One region of the Planococcus antarcticus DSM 14505 genome, then DNA from elsewhere that is predicted to be linked to it. Evidence: a T-box and tRNA genes for the amino acid it is inferred to sense, from the RefSeq annotation. Region 1 holds a T-box; the other holds one or more tRNA genes.

Evidence for each region. The T-box of region 1 lies ahead of leuS (leucine--tRNA ligase). A T-box ahead of a tRNA ligase gene usually reads a tRNA of that ligase, here a tRNA-Leu.
Region 2: it encodes a tRNA-Leu, which carries the amino acid that the T-box ahead of leuS (leucine--tRNA ligase) is inferred to sense. The anticodon was not compared.

Annotation. Positions count from the first base shown of each region.
Region 1 is NZ_CP016534.2:1,339,843-1,344,571, reverse strand. Features, by position in the region: gene leuS (leucine--tRNA ligase) at 204-2,615, opposite strand; T-box leader at 2,658-2,863, opposite strand; gene BBH88_RS06760 (3-oxoacid CoA-transferase subunit B) at 2,908-3,561, opposite strand; gene BBH88_RS06755 (CoA transferase subunit A) at 3,580-4,272, opposite strand; gene BBH88_RS06750 (tRNA modification radical SAM protein MnmL/YtqA) at 4,448-4,729, shown strand, end outside.
Region 2 is NZ_CP016534.2:93,800-98,528, reverse strand. Features, by position in the region: rRNA gene BBH88_RS00470 (23S ribosomal RNA) at 1-1,154, opposite strand, end outside; rRNA gene BBH88_RS00465 (16S ribosomal RNA) at 1,355-2,906, opposite strand; tRNA gene BBH88_RS00460 (tRNA-Ala) at 3,116-3,191, opposite strand; tRNA gene BBH88_RS00455 (tRNA-Pro) at 3,198-3,274, opposite strand; tRNA gene BBH88_RS00450 (tRNA-Arg) at 3,300-3,376, opposite strand; tRNA gene BBH88_RS00445 (tRNA-Leu) at 3,406-3,494, opposite strand; tRNA gene BBH88_RS00440 (tRNA-Gly) at 3,525-3,599, opposite strand; tRNA gene BBH88_RS00435 (tRNA-Leu) at 3,605-3,689, opposite strand; tRNA gene BBH88_RS00430 (tRNA-Lys) at 3,711-3,786, opposite strand; tRNA gene BBH88_RS00425 (tRNA-Thr) at 3,798-3,873, opposite strand; tRNA gene BBH88_RS00420 (tRNA-Val) at 3,885-3,960, opposite strand; rRNA gene rrf (5S ribosomal RNA) at 3,970-4,085, opposite strand; rRNA gene BBH88_RS00410 (23S ribosomal RNA) at 4,225-4,729, opposite strand, start outside.

The sequences.
Region 1 (4,729 bases):
TCCGGTCTGCCTCTTTTGTTATTTAATTTTTAAAATGCTCCTGGAAGGTTTTGCATTTTTTTATGTCTAGACTCCGCTTTTCTTTGTCCAGACTCCGTCTTCCAGCTCCTCGGGCCTTAAATCAGCCCGGCTGTGTGGCAAACAACGCCACTTCGCCGGTCCTCCTTAAACCTGTCGGAACTCCCGGAAGACTCCGCTTTTCTTTAACCTACAACAATATTGACCAATTTCCCTGGAATGACGATGACTTTGCGTACTTGTTTGCCGTCAGCCGCTTTTTGGACGTGCTCGTCTGCAAGTGCAGCTGTTTCTAGCTGTTCTTTTGAGCTGTCTTTAGCGATGATTAGCTTAGTTTTCACTTTGCCGTTTACTTGAACTACAACTTCGACTTCATCGTCGACCATTTTTGACTCATCAAATTGCGGCCAGTTTTCATATGATACTGATCCTTCGTGACCCAATTTCTCCCATAGCTCTTCTGCTACATGAGGTGCGATTGGCGATAGCAATTTTACAAAGCCTTCTACATATTCTGTCGGAATCGAATCGACTTTATAGCCTTCATTGATGAACATCATCATTTGTGAAATAGCTGTGTTGAAACGCAGCCCTTCGAAATCGTCCGTTACTTTTTTGACTGTTTGATGATAGACTTTTTCCAGCTTGCCGTCGTTAGCATCGGTTACTTTCGCGCTCAATTGCTCTTCGTCCATCAACAAGCGCCAAACGCGGTCTAGGAATCGGCGGGAGCCGTCTAGTCCGTTTGTCGACCATGCAATCGATGCTTCTAGTGGACCCATGAACATTTCGTACATACGCAATGTATCTGCTCCGTGGCTTTCGATGATTTGGTCTGGGTTCACGACATTGCCTTTGGATTTCGACATTTTTTCGTTGCCTTCGCCCAAAATCATGCCTTGGTTAAACAATTTCTGGAAAGGCTCTTTTGTCGATACTACTCCGATATCGTAAAGCACTTTATGCCAGAAACGTGCATACAGCAAATGAAGTACAGCATGCTCTGCGCCGCCGATATAAACATCTACCGGCAACCAGCGTTTCAATAGTTCTGGATCTGCCAACATTTCGTCATTCGTTGGATCGATAAAGCGCAAGTAATACCAGCAGCTTCCTGCCCATTGCGGCATCGTGTTGGTTTCGCGGCGCCCTTTCATGCCCGTTTCTGGGTGAACAATATTGACCCAGTCGGTAATATTGGCAAGTGGCGACTCCCCTGTTCCGCTCGGCTTAATATCCTTTGTTACCGGCAGCATCAATGGCAAATCTTTTTCTTCAACGGGTGTCATTGTGCCATCTTCCCAGTGGATGATTGGAATCGGCTCGCCCCAGTAACGCTGACGGCTAAACAACCAGTCACGCAAGCGGTAAGTGATTTTCTTTTCGCCGACTTTTTTGTCAATTAGCCAAGCAATCGCGTTTTCAATCGCTTCTTTTTTATTCAAACCGTTTAGGAAGTCGGAATTGATCAATTCACCGTCACCAGCATATGCTTCTTCTTCGATATTGCCGCCTGACACAACTTCCACAATCGGCAAATCGAATTGCTTGGCAAACTCGTAATCGCGCTCGTCGTGAGCAGGAACTGCCATAATTGCGCCCGTTCCATAAGTTGCCAAGACATAATCGGCAATCCAAATCGGCATTTTTTCACCGCTCGCTGGATTGGTTGCATACGCGCCTGTGAAGACACCTGATTTGTCTTTCGCCAAATCAGTACGTTCCAAGTCACTTTTTGTTTTAACGTCATCGACGTATTTGTCGACAGCTTGTTTTTGATCCGCTGTTGTAATCGCAGCTACCCATTTATGTTCTGGCGCTAGTACCGCGTAAGTTGCGCCAAAAATCGTATCTGGGCGTGTCGTGAATGCACGGAAAGAATGTTCTGTGTCCGCTACTTGGAACTCCAGTTCTGCTCCTTCTGATTTACCAATCCAGTTGCGTTGCATGTCTTTCAGACTTTCCGGCCAATCCAAGTCATCCAAATCTTCAAGCAAACGGTCCGCATATTCCGTAATACGCAATACCCATTGGCGCATCGGACGACGTTCAACTGGATGACCTCCACGTTCTGACTTGCCATCGATTACTTCTTCATTTGCAAGAACAGTTCCAAGTGCCGGGCACCAGTTAACCGCTACTTCGTCTACATAAGCCAGTCCTTTATTATACAATTGAATGAAAATCCATTGTGTCCATTTATAATAAGACGGATCCGTTGTGTTGATTTCGCGGTCCCAGTCATATGAAAATCCAAGTTCTTGAATTTGACGCTTGAACGTTGCGATGTTTTTAGCCGTAAATTCAGCTGGGTCGTTTCCGGTATCGAGCGCATATTGTTCTGCTGGCAGTCCAAATGCATCCCAGCCCATCGGATGCAACACGTTATAACCTTGCATGCGTTTGACACGGCTTAAAATGTCCGTCGCCGTATAGCCTTCTGGATGTCCTACGTGAAGTCCGGCGCCTGATGGATACGGGAACATATCTAGTGCATAGAATTTCGGTTTTAATGGGTCGTCCACCATTTTAAACGTCTTATTGTCTTGCCAATATTTTTGCCATTTTTTCTCAACTAGCTTGTGATTGAATGTCATTTCCGATTCCTCCTCAAAATAAAAAAATCCCGTCCCTTAAAAATAAGGGACGGGATTTTCCCGCGGTACCACCCAAATTAGCGATTGCTCGCTCAACTTGACTCCTTAACGCGGAAAACGGTGTATCTTACTTAGTTTCACATACACGGACTCCAAGGTGAGTTCACTTGCGCATTTTACCAGCTTGCACCACGCACCGGCTCTCTGTCAAAAATACACAAACTACTAGTCCTCTTCACTGTCATTGGCTATTGTCTCTATTTTAGACGACCCGCCGTTTTTTGGCAATAGCCTAAGAAACTTCGACGTTTTCTGTATTCAACGGCGCGTCCGTAGAATCGATGATATCTTGAACGGTAAAGCCTTCGAATACCTCAGACAACACTAGGCCATCTTCTGTTACTTCGATTACTGCACGTTCTGTAATGATTTTATTGACTACGCCTTTGCCAGTTAACGGCAAGTCACATTGCTTTTTGATTTTAGCAGAACCGTCTTTAGACACATGATCCATAATGACGATGACTTTTTTCGCGCCGTGGACTAAATCCATCGCGCCGCCCATGCCTTTGATCATTTTACCGGGAATCATCCAGTTGGCTAAGTCGCCGTTTTCAGCTACTTCCATCCCGCCAAGAATCGCGACATCAATATGACCGCCGCGAATCATCGCAAAAGATTCCGCACTGGTAAAGAAAGCCGAGCCCGGGATTGTCGTTACGGTTTCTTTTCCAGCATTGATTAAATCCGGATCTACATTTTCTTCAGTCGGATAAGGGCCGATTCCTAAAAGTCCATTTTCTGATTGAAGCACGACACTTTTGTTATCGGAAATAAAATTAGCAACCAAAGTTGGCATGCCAATTCCTAGGTTAACGTAATCGCCATCGTTAATCTCTTTTTCAGCGCGTTTTGCAATTCGTTCTCTGACTAGTTGTTTATCCAAGCGTTTCTCCACCCTTCCTTAAACAGTACGCGTTGTAAGACGTTCGATGCGTTTTTCCTGATCTGCTTGAAGCAAACCTTGTACATAAATGCTTGGTGTTTGAACATGGTTCGGGTTAATCTCACCGATTTCCACAATTTCTTCTACTTCCGCAATGGTAATTTTCCCAGCTGCTGCAGCGAGCGGGTTGAAGTTTTGTGCTGTTTTATTATAAACAAGATTGCCCATTTTATCGGCTTTATGTGCTCTCACTAAAGCAAAGTCAGCTCGTAATGCGTGTTCAAGTACATGTTCTTTCCCGTCAAACTCGCGGATTTCTTTGCCATCTGCAACCGTTGTGCCAACGCCAGCTGGTGTAAAGAATGCTGGAATTCCAGCTCCACCTGCACGCATTTTTTCAGCAAGTGTTCCTTGCGGCGTCAATTCCACTTCGATTTCACCCGACAGTACTTGGCGTTCGAATTCTTTGTTTTCGCCCACATAAGAACCGATCATTTTTTTTATTTGTTTGTTTTTAAGTAGCAGTCCTAGGCCCCATTCGTCTACGCCGCAGTTATTAGAAATGACGGTTAGATCGGTAACCCCTTTATCGACAAGTGCTAAAATTAACTGTTCAGGTATGCCTACTAATCCAAAACCGCCCACCATAATCGTGGCACCATCTGGAATTTGTTCAACTGCTTCTTTTGCAGAATTGTAAATCGGTTTCATTTCATTTCGCCTCCTCTGACTCATCAACTAAAAAGTAATTATTAAAACGCTTCCATTTCAATTTAAACAAACAATTGCGCTAAACGCAATATTCATAAAAATTAACACCACTATCCACAAGCATTGTTGACCGTTTCCGTGACATGCTACAATGTTGTTTGAGGAGTTGTTAAGCGTGAATATAGAATTTCCTTTTTCATCTGATGGAAAACGTTACTATACATGGAATCGTCATTTGCGCGATCATTTCGGATTTAAAGTGATGAAGATTGCGTTAGATGCAGGGTTTGACTGCCCGAATCGGGACGGCACCGTCGCACACGGCGGCTGCACATTTTGCAGCGTTGCAGGTTCTGGTGATTTTGCCGGTGACCGCGTAGATTCGATACCGGAGCAGTTCGATAAAACAAAAGAAAAAATGCACCGGAAATGGAAAGATGCCAAATACATGGCTTAT
Region 2 (4,729 bases), 1.2 Mb from region 1:
CCAGTGAGCTATTACGCACTCTTTAAATGATGGCTGCTTCTAAGCCAACATCCTGGTTGTCTAAGCAACGCCACATCCTTTTCCACTTAACGGATATTTGGGGACCTTAGCTGGTGGTCTGGGCTGTTTCCCTCTTGACTACGGATCTTATCACTCGCAGTCTGACTCCCAAGCATAAATCACTGGCATTCGGAGTTTGTCTGAATTCGGTAACCCGGGATGGGCCCCTAGTCCAAACAGTGCTCTACCTCCAGGATTCTCTATCTTGAGGCTAGCCCTAAAGCTATTTCGGAGAGAACCAGCTATCTCCAGGTTCGATTGGAATTTCTCCGCTACCCACACCTCATCCCCGCACTTTTCAACGTGCGTGGGTTCGGGCCTCCAGTAAGTGTTACCTTACCTTCACCCTGGACATGGGTAGATCACCTGGTTTCGGGTCTACAACTGCATACTCTGTCGCCCTATTCAGACTCGCTTTCGCTGCGGCTCCGCCTTCTCAGCTTAACCTTGCATGCAATCGTAACTCGCCGGTTCATTCTACAAAAGGCACGCCATCACCCATTAACGGGCTTTGACTACTTGTAGGCACACGGTTTCAGGATCTATTTCACTCCCCTTCCGGGGTGCTTTTCACCTTTCCCTCACGGTACTGGTTCACTATCGGTCACTAGGAAGTATTTAGCCTTGGGAGATGGTCCTCCCGGATTCCGACGGAATTTCACGTGTTCCGCCGTACTCAGGATCCACTCTGGAGAGGCAGGGTTTTCGGCTACGGGGCTATTACCCGCTGTGGCGGACCGTTCCAGGTCGCTTCGCCTAATCCTGCCTTTTGTAACTCCGTATAGAGTGTCCTACAACCCCAAGAGGCAAGCCTCTTGGTTTGGGCTGATCCCGTTTCGCTCGCCGCTACTCAGGGAATCGCATTTGCTTTCTCTTCCTCCAGGTACTTAGATGTTTCAGTTCCCTGGGTCTGCCTTCTCATGTGCTATCAATTCACACATGGATACTGCCCAATTAAAGGCAGCGGGTTCCCCCATTCGGAAATCTCCGGATCACAGCTCACTTACAGCTCCCCGAAGCATATCGGTGTTAGTGCCGTCCTTCTTCGGCTCCTAGTGCCAAGGCATCCACCGTGCGCCCTTTCTAACTTAACCAATGGTTAATTAAAAAGTTGTGGCACCAAGTGCCAAGCGTACATGAATTGCTTCATTTTTGTTTCAATGTCATTTTATCCAGTTTTCAAAGAACAAGATTGAAAGTCACAAAAAAAGGCGTTGCCGCCTGAAGGTGAACCTTCAAAACTGAACGCAAAACGTCAACCCCGAGAAAACCTCGGTTCCGAATTTATCCTTAGAAAGGAGGTGATCCAGCCGCACCTTCCGATACGGCTACCTTGTTACGACTTCACCCCAATCATCCGTCCCACCTTCGGCGGCTGGCTCCACAAGGGTTACCTCACCGACTTCGGGTGTTACAAACTCTCGTGGTGTGACGGGCGGTGTGTACAAGGCCCGGGAACGTATTCACCGTGGCATGCTGATCCACGATTACTAGCGATTCCGGCTTCATGCAGGCGAGTTGCAGCCTGCAATCCGAACTGAGAACGGTTTTCTGGGATTGGCTTGCCCTCGCGGGGTTGCAGCCCTTTGTACCGTCCATTGTAGCACGTGTGTAGCCCAGGTCATAAGGGGCATGATGATTTGACGTCATCCCCACCTTCCTCCGGTTTGTCACCGGCAGTCACCTTAGAGTGCCCAACTAAATGCTGGCAACTAAGATCAAGGGTTGCGCTCGTTGCGGGACTTAACCCAACATCTCACGACACGAGCTGACGACAACCATGCACCACCTGTCACCGCTGTCCCCGAAGGGAAAGGCGTATCTCTACACCGGGCAGCGGGATGTCAAGACCTGGTAAGGTTCTTCGCGTTGCTTCGAATTAAACCACATGCTCCACCGCTTGTGCGGGCCCCCGTCAATTCCTTTGAGTTTCAGCCTTGCGGCCGTACTCCCCAGGCGGAGTGCTTAATGCGTTAGCTGCAGCACTAAGGGGCGGAAACCCCCTAACACTTAGCACTCATCGTTTACGGCGTGGACTACCAGGGTATCTAATCCTGTTTGCTCCCCACGCTTTCGCGCCTCAGCGTCAGTTACAGACCAGAAAGTCGCCTTCGCCACTGGTGTTCCTCCACATCTCTACGCATTTCACCGCTACACATGGAATTCCACTTTCCTCTTCTGCACTCAAGTTCTCCAGTTTCCAATGACCCTCCACGGTTGAGCCGTGGGCTTTCACATCAGACTTAAAGAACCGCCTGCGCGCGCTTTACGCCCAATAATTCCGGACAACGCTTGCCACCTACGTATTACCGCGGCTGCTGGCACGTAGTTAGCCGTGGCTTTCTGGTGAGGTACCGTCAAGGTACCAGTAGTTAGTTGGTACTTGTTCTTCCCTCACAACAGAGTTTTACGATCCGAAAACCTTCGTCACTCACGCGGCGTTGCTCCGTCAGACTTTCGTCCATTGCGGAAGATTCCCTACTGCTGCCTCCCGTAGGAGTCTGGGCCGTGTCTCAGTCCCAGTGTGGCCGATCACCCTCTCAGGTCGGCTACGCATCGTCGCCTTGGTAGGCCATTACCCCACCAACTAGCTAATGCGCCGCGGGCCCATCCTGCAGTGACAGCGAGATGCCGTCTTTCCGTGCCGCCTCAGGAGAGGCGACAAACTATTCGGTATTAGCACCGGTTTCCCGGAGTTATCCCGATCTGCAGGGCAGGTTGCCCACGTGTTACTCACCCGTCCGCCGCTAAACCAGAAGGAGCAAGCTCCTCTGGTTCCGCTCGACTTGCATGTATTAGGCACGCCGCCAGCGTTCGTCCTGAGCCAGGATCAAACTCTCCATTATAGAGAACATTTGACTGCTCTAGTTGTTGCTGGCACCATCCGAAGATGGCTTGATCTGCACAAAGCTGATCAGTAAGTTGTAGTCACGAACACCGAGTAGATGAACAACTCTGCTCCAATTGCCGGTGGCAACCTTCGCAAAAGTCGTGCTCGTGACGTCTTTCGTTGACGTTTTGCTGTTCAGTTTTCAAGGTTCAATATTTTTAAAAATGGTGGAGCCTAGCGGGATCGAACCGCTGACCTCCTGCGTGCAAGGCAGGCGCTCTCCCAGCTGAGCTAAGGCCCCATTGTTTGGTCGGGAAGACAGGATTCGAACCTGCGACCCCTTGGTCCCAAACCAAGTGCTCTACCAAGCTGAGCTACTTCCCGAACTGAGTTGCTGAGTGTAAAAATATGGTGCGCCCGAGAGGACTCGAACCTCTAACCGCTTGATTCGTAGTCAAGTACTCTATCCAATTGAGCTACGGGCGCATATAAGGGATTCATCTGGTTTGCATAAATGGTGCCGAGGACCGGAATCGAACCGGTACGGTAGTCACCTACCGCAGGATTTTAAGTCCTGTGCGTCTGCCAGTTCCGCCACCCCGGCTAAGGGTCGGTATAATGTGCAAAAAAAATATGGAGCGGAAGACGAGGTTCGAACTCGCGACCTCCACCTTGGCAAGGTGGCGTTCTACCACTGAACTACTTCCGCAAAAATGGTGCGGGTGAAGGGAGTCGAACCCCCACGCCCGAAGGCGCTAGATCCTAAGTCTAGTGCGTCTGCCAGTTCCGCCACACCCGCGTGGCAATGATTCAATTAAAATGGTGAGCCATGAAGGATTCGAACCTTCGACCCTCTGATTAAAAGTCAGATGCTCTACCAGCTGAGCTAATGGCTCATTTACGTGAGTGGTGCCGGAGAAAGGACTTGAACCCTCAACCTACTGATTACAAGTCAGTTGCTCTACCAGTTGAGCTACTCCGGCGAAAGAAAAAATGGTGGAGGATGACGGGATCGAACCGCCGACCCTCTGCTTGTAAGGCAGATGCTCTCCCAGCTGAGCTAATCCTCCGATAAGTATGCCCAGCGACGTCTTACTCTCACAGGGGGAAACCCCCAACTACCATCAGCGCAAAAGAGCTTAACTGCCGTGTTCGGGATGGGAACGGGTGTGGCCTCTTTGCCATCATCACTGGACTATTTGGTTTTGAAAGACAAGATTGATTATACCAATCTCACAGGTTTTTACAAGCTTTTTCATAAAAAAACTTTTCCTTATTCTTTCAAAACTGGATAAACGACATTGACCCATTGAAATTCCTTCATGATACATTGTTTGGTTAAGTCCTCGATCGATTAGTATTCGTCAGCTGCACGTGTCGCCACGCTTCCACCTCGAACCTATCTACCTCATCGTCTTTGAGGGATCTTACTTGCTTGCGCAATGGGAAATCTCATCTTGAGGGGGGCTTCGTGCTTAGATGCTTTCAGCACTTATCCCGGCCACACATAGCTACCCAGCGATGCCCTTGGCAGAACAACTGGTACACCAGCGGTGTGTCCATCCCGGTCCTCTCGTACTAAGGACAGCTCCTCTCAAATTTCCTGCGCCCGCGACGGATAGGGACCGAACTGTCTCACGACGTTCTGAACCCAGCTCGCGTACCGCTTTAATGGGCGAACAGCCCAACCCTTGGGACCGACTACAGCCCCAGGATGCGATGAGCCGACATCGAGGTGCCAAACCTCCCCGTCGATGTGGACTCTTGGGGGAGATAAGCCTGTTATCCCCGGGGTAGCTTTTATCCGTTGAGCGATGGCCCTTCCATGCGGAACCACCG